3 regions of the Kitasatospora paranensis genome follow, and region 2 is predicted to be linked to each of the others. Evidence: riboswitches for the same ligand, from Rfam matches in the RefSeq annotation. Region 2 holds a riboswitch; each other region holds the start of a gene.
What was found. A riboswitch is a leader RNA that binds a small molecule or an ion and turns the genes downstream of it on or off. The one in region 2 is predicted to bind S-adenosylmethionine.
Positions count from the first base shown of each region.

Region 1: it holds a riboswitch for S-adenosylmethionine, as region 2 does, so the genes downstream of both, thrC (threonine synthase) here and ABEB13_RS40325 (putative leader peptide) in region 2, are expected to answer to the same signal.
Region 3: it holds a riboswitch for S-adenosylmethionine, as region 2 does, so the genes downstream of both, ABEB13_RS12985 (aminotransferase class V-fold PLP-dependent enzyme) here and ABEB13_RS40325 (putative leader peptide) in region 2, are expected to answer to the same signal.

Region 1 covers NZ_BAABKV010000001.1:4,775,808-4,783,062, reverse strand. The annotation lists gene ABEB13_RS23095 (MoaD/ThiS family protein) at 614-892, opposite strand; gene thrC (threonine synthase) at 925-2,211, opposite strand; SAM riboswitch class I at 2,229-2,358, opposite strand; partial or broken gene ABEB13_RS23085 (glucosyl-3-phosphoglycerate synthase) at 2,531-3,510, shown strand; gene ABEB13_RS23080 (alpha,alpha-trehalose-phosphate synthase (UDP-forming)) at 3,584-5,053, shown strand; gene otsB (trehalose-phosphatase) at 5,037-5,897, opposite strand; gene ABEB13_RS23070 (DUF3263 domain-containing protein) at 5,943-6,170, opposite strand; gene ABEB13_RS23065 (cupin domain-containing protein) at 6,292-6,633, shown strand; gene ABEB13_RS23060 (extracellular solute-binding protein) at 6,647-7,255, opposite strand, start outside.
Region 2 covers NZ_BAABKV010000001.1:1,185,278-1,192,532, reverse strand. The annotation lists partial or broken gene ABEB13_RS06065 (LLM class flavin-dependent oxidoreductase) at 1-595, opposite strand, end outside; gene ABEB13_RS06060 (LLM class flavin-dependent oxidoreductase) at 592-1,698, opposite strand; gene ABEB13_RS06055 (NtaA/DmoA family FMN-dependent monooxygenase) at 1,695-3,083, opposite strand; gene ABEB13_RS06050 (LLM class flavin-dependent oxidoreductase) at 3,122-4,396, opposite strand; gene ABEB13_RS40325 (putative leader peptide) at 4,596-4,694, opposite strand; SAM riboswitch class IV at 4,756-4,867, opposite strand; gene ABEB13_RS06045 (Gfo/Idh/MocA family protein) at 5,190-6,122, shown strand; gene ABEB13_RS06040 (chaplin) at 6,204-6,455, opposite strand; gene ABEB13_RS06035 (alpha/beta fold hydrolase) at 6,990-7,255, shown strand, end outside.
Region 3 covers NZ_BAABKV010000001.1:2,642,753-2,650,007, forward strand. The annotation lists partial or broken gene ABEB13_RS12965 (NYN domain-containing protein) at 1-351, opposite strand, end outside; gene ABEB13_RS12970 (hypothetical protein) at 563-829, opposite strand; gene ABEB13_RS12975 (rhomboid family intramembrane serine protease) at 966-1,829, shown strand; gene ABEB13_RS12980 (Lrp/AsnC ligand binding domain-containing protein) at 1,826-2,107, shown strand; partial or broken gene ABEB13_RS12985 (aminotransferase class V-fold PLP-dependent enzyme) at 2,150-3,519, opposite strand; SAM riboswitch class IV at 3,568-3,685, opposite strand; gene trpD (anthranilate phosphoribosyltransferase) at 3,806-4,882, opposite strand; gene ABEB13_RS12995 (response regulator) at 5,016-5,441, opposite strand; gene ctaE (aa3-type cytochrome oxidase subunit III) at 5,779-6,399, shown strand; partial or broken gene qcrC (cytochrome bc1 complex diheme cytochrome c subunit) at 6,559-7,255, shown strand, end outside.

The DNA.
Region 1 (7,255 bases), 3.6 Mb from region 2:
GCTGTGCTGGCCCTTCACGGGCCCGCACGGTGCGGGCCCAAGGTCTGGCAGGCCGGCCCGAGGGAACCCCCTGGACGCAGCCGCGCACGCCGCAGACCGCCGCCCTGCGCCCGGTACCGGGCCGCGCGAGCGGGTGACTGCGTCGATCGCGGCTGAATGTATCCGGCCGGGAGCCCTGTGCAACAGGCCCAACTTCGGAGGAATCGAGTACTCCGACAACGGATATGACGGGATGAATGCCGCAGAGAACGGCAATTCGCGCCGGACATAGCGGACGCAGGGCGACATAACGCCGGAGAAATTCTGACGCTCTCCTGACAGGTCCGCCACCGCATCGCCCACGCCCCGTCTCAGCGACCGGACGGCCCGCCACGCCCCTGCCCGGACCCTGCGTATGCGATCCGCGCGGAGCCGGGAAAGCGGAATTCGGCTGCAACGCACGACGTCAGGACCGATCGGGAAGCCGGAAGGAGCGGAGGTTCCGACATCCGGAACTCTACTCCCCCGCGGGCCTGTGCCATTCCACTGACCCTCCGGCAAAACGCGGCGGGCCGCCGTCGGAACCGGAAAAGCGGAATCCGGTCCGACGGCGGCCCAGGTGTGCGCGCCGGGCTCAGCAGCCGCCGGCCACCGCCGGGATGATCGACACGTTGGCGCCGTCCTTGATCTCGGTCTCCAGACCCTCGGCGAACCGCACGTCGTCGTCGTTGACGTAGACGTTGACGAAGCGGCGCAGCTTGCCCGCATCGTCGAGCAGGCGCGCGGCGATGCCGGCGTGGTTCTGCTCCAGGTCCGCGATGACGGCGGCCAGGGTGGCGCCCTCGGCGGTGACCTCGGCCGAACCGCCGGTGTAGGTGCGCAGGATGGTCGGGATGCGGACGTTGGCGCTCATGCGGGTGCTCCTTGGCGGAAGGGGTGGGCTGCTCAGACGAGGCCGGCGGCGCGGAAGGACTCCAGCGTCGGGCGGATGGTGGTGGTCAGGCCCGCGTCGGCGACTGCGTCCAGGGTCTTCAGGCCGTCGCCGGTGTTGATCGCGACGGTCTCCTTGGACGGGTCGAGCTGCCCGGTCTCGACCAGCTTCTTGAGCACGCCGATCGTGACGCCGCCGGCGGTCTCGGCGAAGATGCCCTCGGTGCGGGCGAGCAGCTTGATGGCCTCGACCACCTCGGCGTCCGTGACGTCCTCGACGGCGCCGCCGGTGCGGCGGGCGATGTCCAGCACGTACGGGCCGTCGGCCGGGTTGCCGATCGCCAGCGACTTCGCGATGGTGTCCGGCTTGACCGGGCGGATCACGTCGCGGCCGGCCTTGAAGGCCGCGGAGACCGGGGAGCAGCCCTCGGCCTGGGCGCCGAAGATCCGGTAGGGGCGGTCCTCGACCAGGCCGAGCCTGATCAGCTCCTGCAGGCCCTTGTCGATCTTGGTGAGCTGGGAGCCGGACGCGATCGGGATCACGATCTGCTCGGGGAGCCGCCAGCCGAGCTGCTCGCAGATCTCGAAGGCCAGCGTCTTGGAGCCCTCGCCGTAGTAGGGGCGGAGGTTGACGTTGACGAAGCCCCAGCCCTCGCCGGCCGGGTCGCCGATCAGCTCGGAGCAGAACCGGTTCACGTCGTCGTAGTTGCCGTCGATGCCGACCAGCGCACCGCCGTACACCCCGGCCATGACGATCTTGCCCTGCTCCAGGTCGTGCGGGATGAACACGCAGGAGTTGAAGCCGGCCCGGGCGGCGGCCGCGCCGACCGCGCCGGCCAGGTTGCCGGTGGAGGAGCAGGAGAGGGTGGTGAACTCGAACGCCCGGGCGGCCTCGATGGCGCAGGCCACGACCCGGTCCTTGAAGGAGTGCGTCGGGTTGCCGGAGTCGTCCTTGACGTGCAGCTGGGCGGTGAAGCCGAGCTCGCGGCCCAGGTTGTCGGCCTTGACCAGCGGGGTCCAGCCGGGGTTGAGGTTGGGCTTGTCGGCGACGTCCGCGGGGACGGGCAGCAGCGGGGCGTAGCGCCAGATGCTGGCCGGGCCGGCCTCGATGCGCTTGCGGAGCTCCTCGGCCTCGTACCCGCTGTAGTCGTACGCGATCTCCAGCGGGCCGAAGCACTCCGGACAGGCGAAGTCCGGGCCGAGCGGGGAGCGGGCGCCGCACTCGCGACAGGACAGCGCGGTGGCGGGGCCGAGGTCGACGGCGGTGGTCACGTCGGAGGGTGCAGGGGTAGCGGTAGCCATGGTGGCGGAGGCCTCTCTCCTCATCTTCCCCGTGGCGCGGTCGCGCCACAGGACGGAATTGGCACCTGTCCCGGCGGGCCTGCGGCGCCGCGCGAGAAGGTTGCCGGGACGTCGACGGGCCGTTCCCTCAGTCCCTCTGGATGAGCTCTGTGAAGTTGTGGGTCCTGCGCTGCGGTGACCCCGGCGTGCGATGGTCGGGCCGCAGTACGAAGACTGTATCCGAAGGCCCGTTGTGCGGGCCCGGATGTCCGATACGCGAGATGGCAGCAACGAGGAGCGAGACGTGACCGACCAGCCCCGCCCGGACGTCCTCCCGGAGGTGGCGTCCTGGCTGCGCCGCCGCTCCTGGACGGCGGCCGACCGGCCGGTGGAGCACCTGCTCGCCGCGAAGCGGGCGGCCGGCCCGGACGGCACGGTGAGCGTGGTCCTGCCGGCCCTGGACGAGGAGCCGACCGTCGGGGAGATCGTCACCCGGATCCGCGAGGAACTGATGGAGCGTCTGCCGCTGGTCGACGAGCTCGTGGTGGTCGACTCCGGCTCGGTGGACCGCACCGCCGAGACGGCCCGCGCGGCCGGCGCCCGGGTGGTGCACCGCGACGACCTGCTGCCCCGGGTCGCGGCCGCGCCCGGCAAGGGCGAGGTGCTCTGGCGGTCGCTGCTGGCGACCTCCGGCGCGATCGTCTGCTTCGTCGACGCCGACCTGCGGGAGTTCGACCCGGCGCTGGTCTCCGGCATCGTGGGACCACTGCTCACCGACCCGGGGATCCAGCTGGTCAAGGCGATGTACGACCGTCCGCTGGAGACCCAGGGCGCGGTGGTGCCGGCCGGCGGCGGCCGGGTGACCGAGCTGGTCGCCCGCCCGCTGCTGAACCTGCACTGGCCGCAGCTGGCCGGGTTCGTGCAGCCGCTGGGGGCGAGTACGCGGCGCGGCGCGGCCTGCTGGAGCGGCTGCCCTTCCCGACCGGCTACGGGGTCGAGCTGGGACTGCTGGTGGACGCGCTGGAGGAGGTCGGGCTCGACGCGCTGGCCCAGGTGGACGTGGGTGTGCGGCACCACCGGCACCAGGACGGGCAGGCACTCGGCCGGATGGCGGCGACGATCTACCGCACCGCGCTGGAACGGCTGGACCGCAGCCACCGGCTGAAGGCCTCCGCGGACCTGGTCCGCCCGTTGCTCACCCAGTTCGACCGCGACCCGGAGAGCAGCGGCTTCACCGCGCACACCCACCCGGTCAGCTCCCTGGAGCGGCCGCCGATGCGGACCGTTCCGGAGTACCGGCAGCGCCGCGCGTTTCCCTGAAGTTCACCGGACACCGGGCCGCGCGCCGCCGCCGAATGGTTTGCACCCCCGGCCGCGCGGCAAGCTAGGGGATATGGCCGATCTCGCGTTCGAACCCCAGCAGCAGTCCGGCGCCGCCCCCATCCTGGTGGCCTCGAACCGCGGCCCGGTGTCCTTCAGCAGCGAGGACGACGGCACGCTCACCCTGCGCAGAGGCGGTGGCGGGCTGGTCTCCGGGCTCTCCGCCATCGACGACCCGACCGCGGTCTGGGTCTGCGCGGCGCTCGGCGACGCGGACCGGCAGGCGGCGCGGCAGGCACCGGACGGCCGGCTGGACCGGGCCGGGCACGATGTCGGCGGACAGGCTGTCCGGATGCTGGACATCGAGCCGGGAACGTTCGCCCGCGCCTACAACGGCATCGCCAACTCCACGCTCTGGTTCGTCCACCACCTGCTGTACGACACCCCGGTCTCGCCGGTGTTCGACGACCGGTTCCGGCGCGAGTGGGAGTCCTACGTCGCGTACAACACCGCCTTCGCCGAGGCGCTCGCCGCGGAGGCCGCGCCCGGCGCGGCCGTGCTGGTGCAGGACTACCACCTGTCGCTCGCCCCCGAGCTGCTCCGTGCGCTCCGCCCGGACCTGCGGATCGGCCACTTCTCGCACACCCCGTGGGCCCCGCCCGAGTACTACCGGCTGCTGCCGGACGACGTCGCCGCCGCCGTGCTGACCGGCATCCTCGGCGCCGACCGGGCCGGCTTCCTCACCGAGCGGTGGGCGCTGGCGTTCGCCGACTGCTGTGCCGCCGTCCTCGGCGCCGAGGTCGACCGCGCCGCGCTGACCGTGACCCACGCGGGCCGGACGACCCGGCTGGGCGTGCACGGCCTGGGCGCCGACGCCGACTTCCTGCGGGAGCGCGCGCACCGGCCCGACGTGGACGCCCGGCTCGCCGCGCTGCGCGAGTCGGTCGGCGACCGGCGGACGATCGTCCGGGTCGACCGCACCGAGCTGAGCAAGAACATCGTCCGCGGCCTGCTCGCCTACCGGCACCTGCTGCGCACCAGGCCCGAGTGGCGCGACCGGGTCGTGCACATCGCGTTCGCCTACCCGTCCCGGCACGACCTGCCGGAGTACCGCGAGTACACCGCCGCCGTGCAGCGGATCGCGCAGGAGATCGACGACGAGTTCTCCACGCCCGACTGGCAGCCGCTGATCCTGCACGTCAACGACGACTTCCCGCGGTCGCTGGCGGCCTACCGGCTGGCCGACGTGGCGCTGGTGAACCCGATCCGGGACGGCATGAACCTGGTGGCCAAGGAAGTCCCGGTGGTCTCCGACGCCGGCTGCGCGCTCGTGCTGTCCCGCGAGGCGGGGGCGCACGCCGAGCTCGGCGAGGACGCCGTCACGGTCAACCCGTACGACGTCGTGGAGACCGCGGAGGCCCTGCACCGGGCGCTGACCATGCCGGACGGCGAGCGCGCCGACCGGTGCAAGCGGCTCGCCGCGGCCGCCACCGCGCTGCCCCCGCAGCAGTGGTTCCTGGACCAGCTCAACGCGCTGGGCTGAGTTCGGCCCCGAGGGCGGCCAGCAGGCCCACCACCCCCGCCGGGCCGGGCACCACGAGGTCGGCCCGGTCGGCGAGCTCGCGGACGGGGGCCTCGCCGGTGGTCGGGCCGCTGCACACCAGGAGACCGGGCAGTTCCTCGGTGCGGCGCTCCTCGACGGCGGCGTACGCGGCGAGGTCGCCGAGGTCGTCGCCGGCGTAGAGCACCGTCCGCGCGGAGCGCTCGGCCAGGAAGGCGGTCAGGGCGGCGCCCTTGTCGACGCCCGGCGGCCGCAGCTCCAGCACGAACCGGCCGGGCTCCACCACCAGGCCGTGCTCGGCGGCCAGCGCGGCGAGCGGCGCGCGCAGCCGGTCCAAAGTCTGCTGTGGTTCGGCCGTCCGTCGGGTGTGCACGGCCAGCGCCCGGCCCTTGTCCTCCGTCCAGGTGCCCTCGGGCGCCCGCTCGGCGGCCAGCAGCGCGGGCAGCGCGGCGCGCAGCGCGGCCACCCCCGGCGGCGGCTCGGGCGAGGACAGCGCACCCGTCCGGGCCTCCCAGCGCTCGGCGCCGTACTGGCCCAGCACGGTCAGGTGCTCCAGCCCGGGCACGCCGGCGAAGCCGCCGTACTCGACGGCGACGGCGGCCGGGCGGCCGGTCACCACGACCACGGCGCCCAGCCGCGGTGCCAGCCGGGAGAGCGCGGCCGCGGCTCCGGGGTGGGCCCGGGCGGCGTCCGGATCGGCGACGATCGGCGCCAGTGTGCCGTCGAAGTCGAGGGCGACCACCGCCTCGCGGGGTGCGGACAGCAGCGCCGCCAGGCCGTCGCGGCCGGCGGGGGTGCGCGGGACGAACTCCTCGGGAATGCCCATGCCCAGCACGCTACCCAGCTGCGGCCCGGGCACCCCTGGCCGCGGTCAGCGTTCGGCCCTGCGGCGCTCCCGCACCCGGCGCAGCCGGTTCACCAGGACGGGGTCGGCGGCGAGCGCCTCGGGCCGGTCCAACAGGGCGTTCACCAGCTGGTAGTAGCGGGTGGCGGAGATGTCGAGCTCCTCGCGGATGGCCCGTTCCTTGGCGCCGGCCGTCCGCCAGGGCCGGGCCTCCAGGGCGAGGACCGCGCGCTCGCGGTCGGTCAGGTCGGCCATGGCCGTGTCCACCTCCTCGGCAGCGTCCCCCTCGTACGGTCTTACGGGGTGTCATTCTGCCCGGCCGGTGGGACACACTCTGCCGTCGCGGGGCGGCGCCGGCCGGGTCTAGCGTCGGACCATGACCTTCGTCCTGCACGTCCCCGACGCCGAGCTGGAGCCCGAGCCGCTCGACCCCGCCCAGATCGTCTCCGGCACGCCGGAGGTGACCGGCCGGGTGCTGTGGAGCTCCCCGGACGGCCGCGAGCTGCGCGGGCTCTGGCAGATCACCCCCGGGGTGGTGACCGACACCGAGGCCGACGAGCTGTTCGTGGTGCTCAGCGGCCGGGCCACCATCGAGGTCGAGGGCGGCCCGACGCTGGAGGTGGGCCCGGGCGACGCCGCGGTGCTGCGGGCCGGCGACCGCACCACCTGGACGGTCCACGAGACGCTGCGGAAGGCCTACGCGCTGACCGTCGCCTGACCGTCGGCCCCGGTCACTGCCGGCGGGCCCGGGCGGCCTCGGCCGACGCGGCGGTCTGCAGCGCGGCCAGTGCCTGGTCGCCGCCGTCCTTGACCGCTCCGCCGATCTGCTTCTTGACCATGCCGCTGACCTTGTCCCAGGCCGGGTCGCCGTACGGGTAGAAGTTGGCGGTGGGCAGGGCGTTGAGGAACTCCGTCAGGTCGGCGTGCCGCCCGTTGGAGGTCATCTCCTGGCGGGTGTCCTGGGTGACCGGGAGCAGGTTGTACTGCTCGTCGAACTCGAGCTGGTTCTGCTCCTGGTACAGCAGGTTGAGGAACTTCTTGATCTCCGCGCGGTGGCCGTTGGCCTTGAACGCCATGATCCAGTCGGCGACGCCGAAGGTGGCGTCGCGGACGGAGGCGTCGCGGCGCGGGATGGCCGCCGTACCGTAGTCGACCTTCGCTGCGGCGGCCTTGCTGATCAGGCCGGGGTGGCCGTTGAGCATGGCGACCTTGCCGGCGGCGAAGTCGTTGAAGGCCGTCTTGCGGTCGGTGGCGGCCGGGTCCGCGTAGGTCAACCGGCGCTGTACGAGGTTGGTGCGCAGCCAGGCGAAGGTGGCCTGGTTCTGCGGGCTGTCGAAGGT
Region 2 (7,255 bases):
CGTGCGCCGCGGTGCCGTCTGCGGCGGTGTAGGTGCCCGCCAGCAGGGCGAGGATGTCGTCGATCTGCTCGGCGTAGTCCTGCGCCTGGGCGCCCGGTTGCTGCAGCAGCCTCCGCTGGAGCGCGAACCGCGGGTGGTGCAGCAGGTGTTCGAAGGAGAACCGGGCCGGGATCCGCAGCCCGTTCGGGGTGCGGCCGTCCACGACCGCGGTGCGGCCCGCCCCCGCCGGCACGCGGGCCGGCGTACTCGGCCTGCCGCCGGAGCGGCCCAGGCCCAGGTCGAAGCGGCCGGGATGCAGGGCGTCGAGCAGCCCGAACTCCTCGACGGTGGACAGCGCGGTGCGGTGCCCGAGCTGGACGGCCCCGGCGCCGAGCCGGATGGTGGACGTCGCCGCCGCGGTCAGCGCGAGCACGACTGCCGGGGAGGTACCGGCCACCCCGGGGTTGAGATGGTGCTCCGCGAACCAGTGGCGGGCGTACCCGAACCGCTCCGCCTGCCGGGCCAGGTCGATGCTGTTGCGCAGCGCCGTGGCGGCGGTGGATCCCGACGTGATCGGCACCAGGTCCAGGACGGCGAGCGGGGTGTTGCCGGTCATGACGTCACTCCTTCGCGCGAGGTGGTGGTGGCCCCGGCCGCGGGCAGGGGCGTCACCGGCCCCCAGCCCCACGGCGGGTCGGGGATCCCGCGGCGCAGCACCGGTGCGATCCGGGACTGGAAGAGCTCCAGACTGTCCCGGTGCTGCTTCTGGGTGAGACCGTCGGCATCGGCGTGCAGGTGCAGCACGCTGTGCCCGAGCTGCTCGTGGTAGCGGTGCACCTTCTCGATCACCTGCTGCGGGCTGCCGACCAGCGCCGAACTGCGCTCCACGAAGTCCTCCAGCGTGGTGAACACCGGATCCAGACCGAGCCGTCGCTGGAAGGCGAGCCGGCCCTCGAAGACCGGCCGGTAGGCGGCGAGTGCCTGTTGCGAGGTCGGGGCCGCGTGGTAGCCGGCCGTTCCCGCGCCGACGGTGGCGAGCGCCGGGCCGTGCCCGTAGTGCTCCCACCGCTCGCGGTAGTGGCGGACGAGTGCGGCGTACGGCCCGATCGGGTGGGTCACGTTGGCGGAGAAGAGCGGGTCGCCGTAGCGGGCCGCGAGGTCGGTCGACTCGCGGCTGGTGGCGCTGCCGTGCCAGACCCGGACGGGCTGCTGGAGCGGGCGCGGCCAGACCTCGGCGTCGGTCAGTGCGGGCCGGAACTTCGGCGTGGCGGTGACCTTGCCCTCGTGCCAGATCCGGCGGAACAGGTCGTAGGACTCGGCGTTGCGCTCCCACTGGTCCTCGGGGCCGACGTCGAACAGCTCGCGCTGGGCCGTGCCGTTCCCCTTGCCGATGATCAGTTCGAGACGGCCGTCGGACAGGTGGTCGAGGGTGGCGTAGTCCTCGTAGGCGCGCACCGGGTCCAGCAGGCTGAGGGTGGTGACGGCGGTGAACAGCCGGATGCGCCGGGTCAGTGCGGCGATGTGGCTGAGCACCACGGGCGGCGAGGACGAGAGGAAGGGCCGTTCGTGGCGCTCCCCGACGCCGAAGCCGTCGAAGCCGAGCTCCTCCGCGAGCAGCGCATTGCCGATGACCTCGCGGAACCGCTCGGCGGTCGACGTCCGCCGGCCGGTCACCGGGTGCGGCGCGTGCGGGATCAGGGTGATGGCCAGGAACTTCACGACGCCTCCCGCACGGTCGCACCGGCGGCGGCCCGCGGCCGCCCGGCCGGGCCGAGCCCGAGGTGGTCGCGGAGCGTGCTGCCCTCGTACGCGGTGCGGAACACCCCGCGTTCCTGGAGCAGCGGCACGACGGTGTCGGCGAACTCGTCCAGACCGCCCGGTGTCAGGTGTGGCACCAGGATGAATCCGTCGCTCGCGTCCGACTGCACGAAGGAGTCGATCGTCGCGGCGACCTTCGCGGGCGTGCCGATGAAGGACTGACGCCCCGTCACCTCAATGACGAGCTCGCGGATCGACAGCTTCTTCGCCTCGGCCAGCTCGCGCCACTGCCGGGCGACGGTCAGCGGATCCCGGCGCATCCGGACATCGGCCCGTCCGCGGGCGACGGTGTGCTCGCCGACCAGCGGATCGATCTCCGGCAGCGGCCCGTCCGGGTCGTACGCGCCCAGGTCCCGGTTCCAGAGCTGTTCGAGGGTGCGGATCGCGGTCTGCCCGCTGACCTGCAGTCGGCGGATCACGTGGGCCCTCTCCTCGGCGTCGGCGTCCGTGTCGCCGAGGACGAAGGTGGCGGCCGGCAGGATCTTCAGGTCGTCGGGCGAGCGGCCGTGGCGCGCGAGCCGGCCCTTGACGTCCGCGTAGAAGGCCCGGCCGGCCTCCAGCGTCCCGTGCCGGCTGAACACGGCGTCGGCGGCCGAGGCGGCGAACTCGCGGCCCTCCTCGGAGTCGCCGGCCTGGAAGATCACCGGCCGCCCCTGCGGACTGCGCGGGACGTCGAACCGGCCGGTGATGTCGAACTGGCTGACGTGGTGGTCGAACCGGCCCGCGTCCGGGTCTGCCAGGAAGACACCGCTGCGCCGGTCGGCGACGATCTCGTCGCCCCGCCAGGAGTCGAACAGCTCCCAGGTCGCGGCCAGGAACTGCCGGGCCCGCAGGTAGCGGTCCTCCTCGGCCAGGAATCCGCCGCGGCGGAAGTTCTCCCCGGTGAACTCGTCCCACGAGGTGACGACGTTCCAGGCGGCTCGCCCCGCCGACAGATGGTCGAGCGAGGCGAACTGCCGCGCCACCTCGTACGGTTCGTTGAAGGTGGAGTTGATCGTCCCGGCCAGTCCGAGCCGGTCCGTGACGGCGGCCAGCGCGGCCAGCACGGTGAGGGTGTCCGGCCGGCCGACCACGTCGAGGTCGTGGATCGCGCCGTGCTGCTCGCGCAGCCGCAGCCCCTCCGCGAGGAACAGGAAGTCGAATCCGGCGCGTTCGGCCGTGCGGGCCAGGTGGACGAAGGAGTCGAAGTCGATCTGGCTGCCGGCGGCCGGGTCGCTCCAGACGGTGGTGCTGTTCACACCGGGGAAGTGGGCGGCGAGATGGATCTGCTTGACGGGCTTGCTCATGCGGAGGCGTTCCCAAGGTCTCTCGGCTGGGCGGGTGTTCAGACGGCGGCGGGCGCCGGCGGCGCCTCGGGCACGGTCGGTCCCGGCGGCGCTGCCGTGGCGGCCGGGGTGGCCGCCGCGTAGCGGTTGACCGGGCGCGGCAGGCCGAGCAGACCGCGCAGGGTGTCCGCCTCGTACGCGGTGCGGAAGGCACCGCGGCGCTGCAGTTCGGGGACGAGGCCGCGGGTGATCTGCACCAGGTCGTGCGGCAGGGCGGCCGGCCGCAGCCGGAGGCCGGTCAGCCCGGCCCGCTGCCACTCCTGCACCAGGTCGGCGAGTTGGGCCGGCGTGCCGGTGAACACGTGCGCGTCGGTGCGGTAGGGGGCGCCGGCGAGTGCGTCGAGGCGGGCCCTGCGGTCGGCGGCCGCGCCCGGCTCGTCGTCGAGGAACACCAGGAGGTCGCCGAAGACGTGCACGGTGTCGTCCGCGCGGCCCGCGGCGGTCTGCTCGGTGCGGATCGTGGCCAGCAGACCGCGGATCCCGGCGGTGTCGTGCGGGGTGACGAAACCGAGGTCGGCCGAGCCCGCGACCAGCCGGTAGGGCACGGTGTCGTGCGCCAGCGCGGTGACCAGCGGCTGGCCCTGCGGCGGACGCGGGGTGATCGAGGGGCCCTTCACGCTGAACCGGCTGCCCCGGAAGTCGATGTGGTGGAGCTTCTCGCGGTCGATGAAGCGCCCGGTCGCGACGTCGCGGATCTCCGCGTCGTCCTCCCAGCTGTCCCAGAGCCGGCGCACCACCTCCACGTAGTCGGCCGCCTCCTCGAAGAGTTCGGCGACCAGCGCCTGCGCCGCGGGCGTGCCCAGGTCGTCGAACGGGAGACGGGGGACGGTCCGCCGGCCGAAGTGTGCCGCCTCGTCCCGGCGGGCCGAGACCTTCACCCGGACCCCGGCCCGCCCGCGGCTGACGAAGTCGAGCGTCGCCACCGCCTTGGAGAGGTGGAACGGTTCGGTGTGGGTGACCACCACGGTCGGGACGAGGCCGATGTGCCGGGTCAGCGGCGCGACCCGTGCGGCGACCAGGACGGCGTCCAGGCGGCCGCGGACCTGGTCCGTCCGGGCGTCCGGCTCGGTGGGGTGGCCGGACTGCAGGCTCAGCGCGTCCTCGATGGTGACGAAATCCAGCAGGCCGCGTTCGGCCTCGGTGACCAGGTCGGCCCAGTAGCCGGCGGAGAGGAGCTCCCCGGGCCGGGCGTCGGGCTCGCGCCAGGCCGCGGGATGCCAGCCCGCGCCGTCGAGCGCGACGGCCAGATGGAGGGACGGATGCGTTCGGGGCATGGAGGGGCGTCGCTTCCTGACGAAGGGAATTCCCCGCAGGCCGGTGGGCCACGCGCTCGCCGGGCCGGCGCAGGGCGCGGCCGGGAGGCGCGCGGTGCCGCCGGCGGAGCCGAGGCGGGTGGCGGGGAGGTGGTGTCGGGGTGTCGGGGCCGTCAGAGGCCGGCGCCGGCGGATCGCCGGGCCGGACGGAGGCAGGGCCTCAGCGGGGACACAGGGCGCTGGCCACGCGCTGCAGGTCGATGTGGCGCCGGGCGTACAGGGCGTCGGCCGCATGCGACGTCAGGCCGGGGGCGGACACGGGCTGCCGAGAGGCCGATCGCACTCCGCCACCTCCCGCTCGATCGGCTGGGGCCGACACGTCCTCGCACTTGCGGAGCCGCCGCGGCCCCACCGGGTCGTCACCTGGAGCACCCCGCCGCGACGGAGGGTTGCCGGTCAGCGAGCCAGGGCCTGTCGCTGACACTCATGACCTGATGGCACGGTATCCCCGGACGGCCGTCGGGCACAATGCCCGGCCCGGCGGGTGGGACGACGGCCCGGACGGCCCGGACATCCGCCCGCGCCCGGCGGCCGGAGCACTGGTCGCCCGCGCCCGGAGCTCCGCTCGCCCGCGCGCCGAGGGCGCTGTCGGGCGCGGGCCGTGGTGGGGCACGCGCCCGCTCGGCACTCCCGGCATTTTCTGCATTCGCACTGCTCAACAGCGCTCCTGGCATATGCTGCTGGGCGGCCCGGCCCCGACGGCCACCATCGCCGGGGCCACAAGGGGGGCCACCCACCCTCAGCAGGAGCGCCAGTGAGCGAGTACGGAACCGACCCCGCCAGCGCGAGTTTCCCGGTGGCGGTGATCGGCCTCGGCGACATCGCCCAGAAGGCCTACCTCCCCGTCCTCACCGCCCAGCCCGGCCTGGACCTGCGGCTGATGACCCGTGACCCGGCGAAGCTCGACCGCATCGGCGACGCCTACCGCATCGCCCACCGCTACACCGACCTCGGCGAGCTCATCGACAGTGGTGTGCGAGCCGCCTTCGTGCACGCCTCCACCGACCAGCACGTCCCCATCGTCGAGAAGCTGCTGACGGCCGGCGTGGACGTCTACGTCGACAAGCCGCTCGACCACACCCTCGACGGTGCCCGGCACCTCGTCGACCTGGCCGAGCGGACGGGCCGCTCGCTGCTCGTCGGCTTCAACCGCCGGCACGCGCCCGGCTACCTGATGGCGATGGAGCGCCCGCGCGACCTGATCGTCCTGCAGAAGCACCGCGAGGGGCTGCCGGAGGCGGCCCGGACGGCCGTCTACGACGACTTCATCCACGTCGTCGACACCCTGCGCTTCCTCGTCCCCGGCGAGATCGAGCACGTCGACGTCCGCTCCCGCAGTCGGGACGGCCTGCTGGAGCACGTCGTCCTCACCCTGGCCGGCCAGGGATTCACCGCGCTGGGCATCATGAACCGGATGAGCGGCGCCACCGAGGAAGTGCTGGAGGTCTCCGGCGGCGACTCCAAGCGGTCGGTGATCAACCTGTCCGAGGTCCTCGACTTCCGCGGCCAGCCGACCGTCCGGCGGCGCGGCGACTGGGTGTCGGTCGCCCGCCAGCGCGGCATCGAGCAGGTGGCGCTCGGCTTCCTGGAGGCCGTCCGGGCCGGCAAGGTCCTCTCGGCACGCGACGCGCTGCGCACCCACGAGCTGTGCGAGCAGGTCGTCCGCGCGATCGAGGAGCAGGCCTGAGGGCCTGAGGGCCTGTCGGCAGCACGGTGCCCCCGGCACGTCCCCGGGACGGGACGGGCCGGGGCACCCGACCGCACTGGCTCAGCTGTTGGTGCAGACGTTGCCCGCGGTCGGGTTGAGCAGGCCGATCAGGTTGATGCTGTTCCCGCAGAGGTTGATCGGGATGTGGATCGGGACCTGGATGACGTTGCCGGACAGAATGCCCGGGGATCCGATGGCCGTGCCGGTCGCGGTTGCGTCGGCGCTGGCGACGCCTGCCGAGCCGAGAACGAGAGCACCGGCGGCGGTGGCCAGAACGAGGGCCTTGCGGATGTCCTTCACGGTCTTCTCCATTCGGGAGGGAAGGGTGCCCGGTCGTGTCCGGGAGCCCTGGGCAGCCGCTCCGTGTGTCGGGGTCGGTGCCCGCCACAAGTCTTGGCACGCGGAAGCGCGGCGGTCCTCCGGGCACGCTCGACGTTCGTCCGCCCGGGTGGGAAACGGCCCGGATGCTGGGCCATCGGCGGTACCGGAAGCCACGGCGGCCGTCGCCGCGGGCGACCGCCCGGGCCGTTCGGCGCCGGACGGAGCCGACGGGCGTGCCGACCGCGCGCCCGGAGGGCGGCGCCGGGGACCTCCCGGCAGCCTCGGAGCACGCCGTGCCGGCCTCTCCCGGCCGGCCGACCTGCTCCGCCGCCGCGGCGGCGGACTGCGCGGTGAGGCGGCAGCGCTCGGCCGCCGGCCGCCGGTGCGGGCCGCGGTCCGGACGTCCTCGCTGCAGCGCGGATTCGGCGCGCTCCGCAGGTGAGGGTGGAGCGCCGGACATGGGGCCCGGTGTCGTCGGTGCGGGGTAGCGTGGCCACGGTTGTGCACCCGCCACGGAGGTTGACGATGCGTTCGAGGTCCGATTCGTTCCGCACACCCGAGGGCGTCACGCTCGGGGTCGAGCACTTCGGCGACGCGTCCGCGCCCCTCGTACTGCTCGCGGGCGGCACGACCATGCTGTCGTGGCCCGACGCGCTGTGCGAGGCCCTCGCGCGCGGCGGACGGCACGTCGTGCGCTACGACCTGCGCGACTCCGGCGCATCGACCACCGTTGACCCCGAGGCGCCCGCGTACACGCTCCGGGATCTCGCCGCCGACGCGGCCGCACTCGC
Region 3 (7,255 bases), 1.5 Mb from region 2:
GGCGGCGGCCGCGACGTCCAGCGGATCGGCCGCGGCGGGGACCGTCCCGCTCTCCAGCGCCTTGACGAGATCGGGCTGGCCCAGGCGGAGGCGGTCCGCTATCCGGACCCGGAACACCGGCTCGGCGTCCAGCGCCGCGGCCAGCGCGGTCGCCGCGTACTTGGCCCGCCGGGCCGGGGTGAACTTGGCGTACGGGCGCAGCCCCGACGGCAGATCGCCGAGCGGGATGGCGCCGAGCGCGTCGGCGGCGATGCCGACCACCCGGCGGCGGACGCCCTCGGGCAGCGGGCGGTCCAGGTGCTCGGCCTCGGCTGCCTCGGCTGCCTGCCCGGCCACGGCCGCGTCCGGCAGCCCCGGGTCCGCGGCGGGCTGCTGCCCCTGCGGCTCGGACGGCTCCCTCGCTGCGTCCACCACGTCCTCGGCTCCGATCCTGCTCCCGGGCCCGTGCGGCCTGTTGCCGCCGCCCTCCGATGCACCTCTGTGCAATTGTCCCGTGTACCGTGCCCCGCCGGACACCACGCCACACACCCCGGCCGTGCCGGGGTGCGGGCGGCGCGCGGCGTCAGGCCTTCGGCTCCTCCGCGGCGGCCTCGTCCTCGGCGCCCGGCCGGGCGACGAGCTCGACCTGGTCGACGGCGTTGCACCAGCGGCAGCGCACCGACTCGAGGGTCTCGCTGAGCACCTCGGTCTCCTCCACCTTGGACTCGCCGCCGAGGTCGAAGTGCAGGTACTCCACCACCCGGGCCGAGCGCGTCACGTCGAAACGGGTCAGGTTGCCGCACAGGGTGCAGCGCCAGCGGGTCTCGGCAGTGGGGGCGACGACGGTCATCGGTGGTCCTCTCGACGGGTCCCTGGTGGGACGTCCAGCCTAGGGCGTGCGCGTGCGGCGGCGGGTACCGGTCCCGGCAGGTGGAACGGTCACCCGCTTGCAGCACGGCACGGTGTCGCCGGGCCGGAGCGGAGGAATGCTCGCTGTCATGGCCGTCCCCGCTCCCGCCCCCGCCCCCGCACGCGACGAGCCCGCGGCGGCCGCCCCGCCGGCGGCCGCCGCCGCACCGCTGGTCACCTACGTGCTGATCGCGGTGAGCGCGGTGGTGCTGCTGGCCGGGCCGAGCTTCGGCCTCAACCCGCGGTACGGGTCGGGCGGCGACCGCGTCTGCGCGGAGCAGCGGTTCGAGCAGCGCTGGGGCGCGGTGCCGGTCGAGCTGCTGGCGCACCGGCCGCTGGACGCCCTCCAACTGGCCGCGCTGCCGCCCGCGGTGGCGGGCTGCACGCTGGCGCCGACCCCGGGCAAGGTCCCGGTGCTCTCGGTGCTGACCTCGCTCTTCGTGCACGCCGGCTGGCTGCACCTGGCGGGCAACATGCTCTTCCTCTACGTCTTCGGGCCGGCCGTCGAGCAGCGGCTGGGCCGGATCCGCTTTCTCTTCTTCTACCTGGGCATCGGCTACCTGGCGACGTACGGGTACGCGCTGACCCAGTCCGAGTCGGCGGAGTCCGTCCGGGCGCTGGTGGGCGCCTCGGGGGCGATCGCCGGGGTGCTCGGCGGCTACCTGCGGCTGTACCCGCGGGCCCGGGTGACGGCGCTGGTGCCGATGCTGCTGTTCCTGCCGCTGCGGTTCCCGGCCTGGCTGGTGCTGGGGCTGTGGTTCGGCCTTCAGTGGTGGTCGGTGGGCTCGGCCGTGCCCGGCGTCGCGTACGTCGCGCACGTGATCGGGTTCAGTGCGGGCTGGCTCGCGGTGTGGGCGGCCGGGCTCCGCCGACGGGATCGGCCGGGCCCGGCGGCGGCGGATACGCTGGCCCCAACCCCACACACAGGAGCCGAAGAGTGATCACCTCGATCGTCCTCATCAAGACCAGCGTCGACCGGATCCCCGAGATCGCCGAGGCGATCGCCGCGATCGAGGGCGTCAGCGAGGTCTACTCGGTGACCGGCAGCTACGACCTGGTGGCGATGGTGCGGGTGCGGCGGCACGAGGACCTCGCCGAGGTAATCCCGGGCCGGCTGAACAAGGTGCCGGGGGTGGCGCAGACCGAGACCCAGATCGCCTTCCGCACCTACTCGCAGCACGACCTGGAGGCCGCGTTCGCGCTGGGCCTGGACGAGTAGCGGCGCCTCGGCCGGGCGTTCTGCGCCCGGCCGTCCGGCCCGTCAGGCCGCGTGCGCGCGGGTGTCGACGACGCAGCGGCCGCCCTCGTTGCGGTACGTCCAGCGGGCGCCGTCGGTGACCAGGGCGCGGACGGCCGCCAGGAAGCGGTCGACGTGCTCCTCGGGGGTGCCGGCGCCGAAGCTGACCCGGATCGCGTTCAGGCTGCGCTCGCCCGGCAGGGACGGCTCCGGCGCGCCGCACGCGGAGGGCGCCGACTCCTCGCCGCCGAGCAGGGTGCGCACCAGCGGGTGGGCGCAGAACAGCCCGTCGCGCACGCCGATGCCGTACTCGGCGGAGAGCGCCGCGGAGAAGTGCGAGCTGTTCCAGCCCCGGACGACGAAGGAGAGGACGCCGACCCGGGCCGAGCCCTCGCCGAACAGGTTGAGGACCTTGACCTCGGGGATCTCCGCGAGGCCGGTGGTCAGCCGCTCGATCAGGGCCTGCTCACGGGCCTCCAGCACGTCGAAGCCGGCCTCGGTGAGCGCCCGGCAGGCCGAGGCGATGGCGTAGGCGCCGATGACGTTGGGCGAGCCGGCCTCGTGCCGGGCCGGGCCGCGGTGCCACTCGACGGCGACCGAGCCGTCCGCCTCGCGGGCGACGGTGCGGCTGGCGCCACCGCCGGCCAGGTACGGCTCGGCCTCGTCCAGCCAGTCGCTGCGGCCGGCCAGCACGCCGGCGCCGAACGGCGCGTACAGCTTGTGCCCGGAGAAGGCCACCCAGTCGACGCCCAGGTCGCGCACCGACAGCCGGTGGTGCGGGGCGAGCTGGGCGGCGTCCAGCACCACCCGGGCGCCGTGCCGGTGGGCGACCTCGGTGAGCTCGGCGATCGGCCAGAGCTCGCCGGTGACGTTGGAGGCGCCGGTGACGCAGAGCAGGCGCGGGCCGTCGGCCCCGCCGGCGGCGAGTGCGGCCTCCAGGGCGGCGACGGCCTCGGCCCGCGAGCGGGGGCGCGCAGGTACTCGACGGTCAGGCCGGCGTGCCGCCAGGGCAGCAGCGAGGCGTGGTGCTCGGTCTCGAAGGCGAGGACCCGGGTGCCGGCGGGGACGGCGCCGGCGAGCAGGTTGAGCGAGTCGGTGGTGGCGCGGGTGAACACCACCTGGTCGTCCTCGCGCAGGTCGAGGAAGTCGGCGACGGTGCGGCGGCTCTGCTCGAACAGATCGGTGGAGAGCTGCGAGAGGTAGCCGGCGCCGCGGTGCACGCTGCCGTAGTAGGGGGCGTAGGCGGCGATGTCGTCCCAGACCCGCTGCAGGGCGGGGGCGCTGGCCGCGTAGTCGAGGGCGGCGTAGCCGACCTTCTCGCCGGAGGCGAGCGGGACCTTGACGTCGTGGCCGAGGACGGCGAGCGGGGCGTAGAGAGCGGTGGCGAGGGACATGGGGGTGCACTCCTTCACGGGTGAGGACCCCGGGAGTACGTCGCCGGAAGTCCGCGCTTGCCTCGCGGACGGTCTGCCGCGCGGCCCGGTCCTCACCCAGGGCACCCCGCCACGGACGGAGGGTTGCCGGACAGCAAGCTGGGGCTTCGCGCTGTCACTCATGACCTGGCTCAGAAGCTACGTGGCGAGCCGACGGCGGGTCAAGCCCGCGTCCCGCCATCCGGACGCACCCGTGCCCCGGCGGTCGGCGGACCGCCGGGGCACGGGGCACGGGGCAACGCGGGTGTCAGGCGCGGGCCGTGGCCTCGGCCCAGCGCTTGAGGGTGGCCTCACCGGCGCCGGAGTCGATCGCGGCGGCGGCCCGCTCGATGCCGGCTGCGAGCTGCTCGGCCAGCGGTGCGTCGGTCGGGTCGAGGGCCGCCAGCGCGGAGGCGGTGTTGAGCAGGACGGCGTCCCGCACCGGGCCGCGCTCGCCGGCCAGCAGCCGGCGGGCGACCCCGGCGTTGTGCTCGGCGTCGGCGCCGCGCAGCGCCTCGATGCCGACCAGGTCGATGCCGACCTCGCGGGGGTCGAAGACCGTCTCGGTGACCCCGCCGTCCCGGACGATCCAGACGTGCGAGGTGGTGGAGATGGTGAGTTCGTCGAGGCCGTCGTCGCCGCGGAAGACCAGGGCACTCGCGCCGCGCCGGGCGAGCACGCCGGCGATCAGGCCGGCCAGCCGGGTGTCGAAGCAGCCGATCGCGTGGGCGGTGACCCTGGCCGGGTTGGTGAGCGGGCCGAGGATGTTGAAGGCGGTCGGCACGCCGAGGTCCCGGCGGGCCTCGGCGGCGTGACGCATCGCGGGGTGGAACTTGGCCGCGAAGCAGAAGGTCAGGCCGGTCTCCTCGGCGACCTCGGCGACCCTGCGGGCGCTGAGGTCGAGCCGGATGCCGAGCTTCTCCAGGACGTCGGAGGAGCCGCTGGCGGAGGAGGCGGCCCGGTTGCCGTGCTTGACCACCTTCGCCCCCGCGGCGGCCGCCACGATCGCCGACATGGTGGAGATGTTGACGGTCTTGGCGCGGTCGCCGCCGGTGCCGACGATGTCCACCGCGGGCCCGGGGATGTGCAGCGGCTCGGCGTGCGCGTACATCGCGTCGACCAGGCCGCTGATCTCGTCGACCGTCTCGCCCTTGGCCCGCAGCGCGATCATGAAGCCGGCCACCTGCACGGGGGTGGCCTCGCCCGCCATGATGCGGTCCATCGCCCAGGCGGTGTCGGCCTGCCCGAGGTCCTCGCCGTTCAGCAGCGCGGTCAGGACGTCCGGCCAGGTGCGGACCACCTGCACGGGGTCCTTGCCGCCGTTCGCAGGGTTCACGTTCACCATGGCCGACTCCAGCTCTCATCGGTAGTACGCCGAAAAAGGAACGGAGTCAGCCTAGCGAGCGGCGGGGGCGTACGCGCCCGTCCCGCCGCCGCTTCTCTCCTGCTGAGACGCCCCGCCGGGGCGGCCCCGGCGGTCAGTGGTGGACGGGTGTCCGCCGGGCCACCCGGGCGCGCAGCAGGGTGGCCGCGGCCTCGGCCAGCGCCACCGGGTCGACGGGCTGCGCGATGGCGGCGTCCGCGCGGCTCCAGGCGGCGAGCCAGGAGTCCTGCGGCCGGCCGATCAGCACCAGGACGGGCGGGCAGCCGTAGATCTCGTCCTTGAGCTGGCGGGTGAGGCCGAGGCCGCCGGCCGGGACGGCCTCGCCGTCCAGGACGCAGAGGTCGACGCCGCCCTTCTCCAGGGCGCGGAGCACCGCCGGGGTGGTGGCGCACTCGAGGTACTCGATCTCCGGGAGGTCGGCGGCGGGCCGGCGCCCGAGCGCCAGGGTGACCTGCTCGCGGGTGTTGCGGTCGTCGCTGTAGACGAGAACGGTGAGCTTCTCGTCGGTCGTGTGCGCCATGGGCCCTGCTCCCGGGTGCTCGTCCTCATATATGTGCCGCACCGAAAGGTGCCGCTCCGAACGGCCCAGTGTGATCCGGACCACGTTCACCTTCGGATGCTACTCCCGGACACCCGCCGCGGTGAGCCCCTGACGCGATCTCCCTCAAGCCGCCGCGCCCGAATCTCACCCTCCCGGGGGACCTTGCCTGACCCATACCGAACAACCGTCAGAAAACGGACACCCGGTCGGCCCCCTGGTCGGGGCGGCGCAGCTCCGGGGGCAGCCGGGCATACCGCACGCACCGGACACTCCGAGGAGTACCCCCGGCGTGAAGACGGAATAAGGGACCGACATAATGTCCGTCGTGGCGACAGCAACAGCAACAGAAACCGGACACGCGCACGGAGCGGTCAACAGGCCGAACCTGGTCAGCGTCGGAACCATCGTCTGGCTGAGCTCGGAGCTGATGTTCTTCGCGGCCCTGTTCGCGATGTACTTCACGCTCCGCTCGGTCAAGGGATCGGCGTTCTGGACCGAGAAGGCGGACGCCCTCAACGTGCCGTTCTCCTCGGTGAACACCACGATCCTGGTGCTCTCCTCCCTCACCTGCCAGCTCGGCGTCTTCGCCGCCGAGCGCGGTGACGTGAAGAAGCTCCGCTCGTGGTTCACGATCACCTTCGTGATGGGCTCGATCTTCATCGGCGGCCAGATCTTCGAGTACACCGAGCTGGTCAAGAACGACGGCCTCTCGCTCTCCTCGGACCCGTACGGCACGGTGTTCTACCTGACCACCGGCTTCCACGGCATGCACGTGACGGGTGGTCTGATCGCCTTCCTGCTGGTCCTGGGGCGGACGTACGCCGCCAAGCGGTTCACGCACGAGCAGGCCACCGCAGCGATCGTCGTGTCGTACTACTGGCACTTCGTCGACGTCGTGTGGATCGGCCTGTTCGCGACCATCTACCTGATCAAGTAAAGGCTGATCAGGTCGCTGGCCGCCGACCGGGAGCACACCCGCCCACCGGCGGACACCCGGCCGACCAGTCCGCGCCTCACCCGGGTACCGGCCCGAGCAGACCGGCCCCTCGGGCGCAGCCACCAGCCGACGACCAGATCCTGACACCGGGGTTAATCCGTGAAAAAGCTCTCCGCACGACGGCGCCACCCACTGGCGGCGCTGGTCGTCCTACTTCTCGCCCTGGCGGCCACCGGGGGCTGTACGCCGCGTTCGCGCCCGCCGAGAAGGCGCAGGCCGACACCTCCTCGCAGTCGCTGGCCATCGACGAGGGCAGGAAGCTCTTCGCCGTCGGCTGCTCCTCCTGCCACGGCCTGAACGGCCAGGGCGGCAGTGACGGCCCGAGCCTGGTCGGCGTCGGCTCCGCCGCGGTCGACTTCCAGGTCGGCACCGGCCGGATGCCCGCCCAGCAGAGCGGTGCCCAGGTGCCGGCGAAGAAGGTCATCTACTCCCAGGCCCAGATCGACCAGCTGGCCGCCTTCGTGGCCTCGCTCGGCCCCGGCCCGGTCGCCCCGGACGCGAAGCAGTACACCTCCACGGACCCGAACGACGTGTCCGCGGGCGGTCAGCTGTTCCGCACCAACTGCGCCCAGTGCCACAACTTCGCCGGCAAGGGCGGTGCCCTGACGCAGGGCAAGTACGCCCCGTCGCTGGAGGGCACCTCCGCGAAGCACATCTACGAGGCCATGCAGACCGGCCCGCAGAACATGCCCTCGTTCCCCGACACCACCATGCCGGAGGAGCAGAAGAAGCAGATCGTGGCCTTCGTCCGCCACACCAACGACGAGCCCAACCCCGGCGGCCTGGCCCTGGGCAG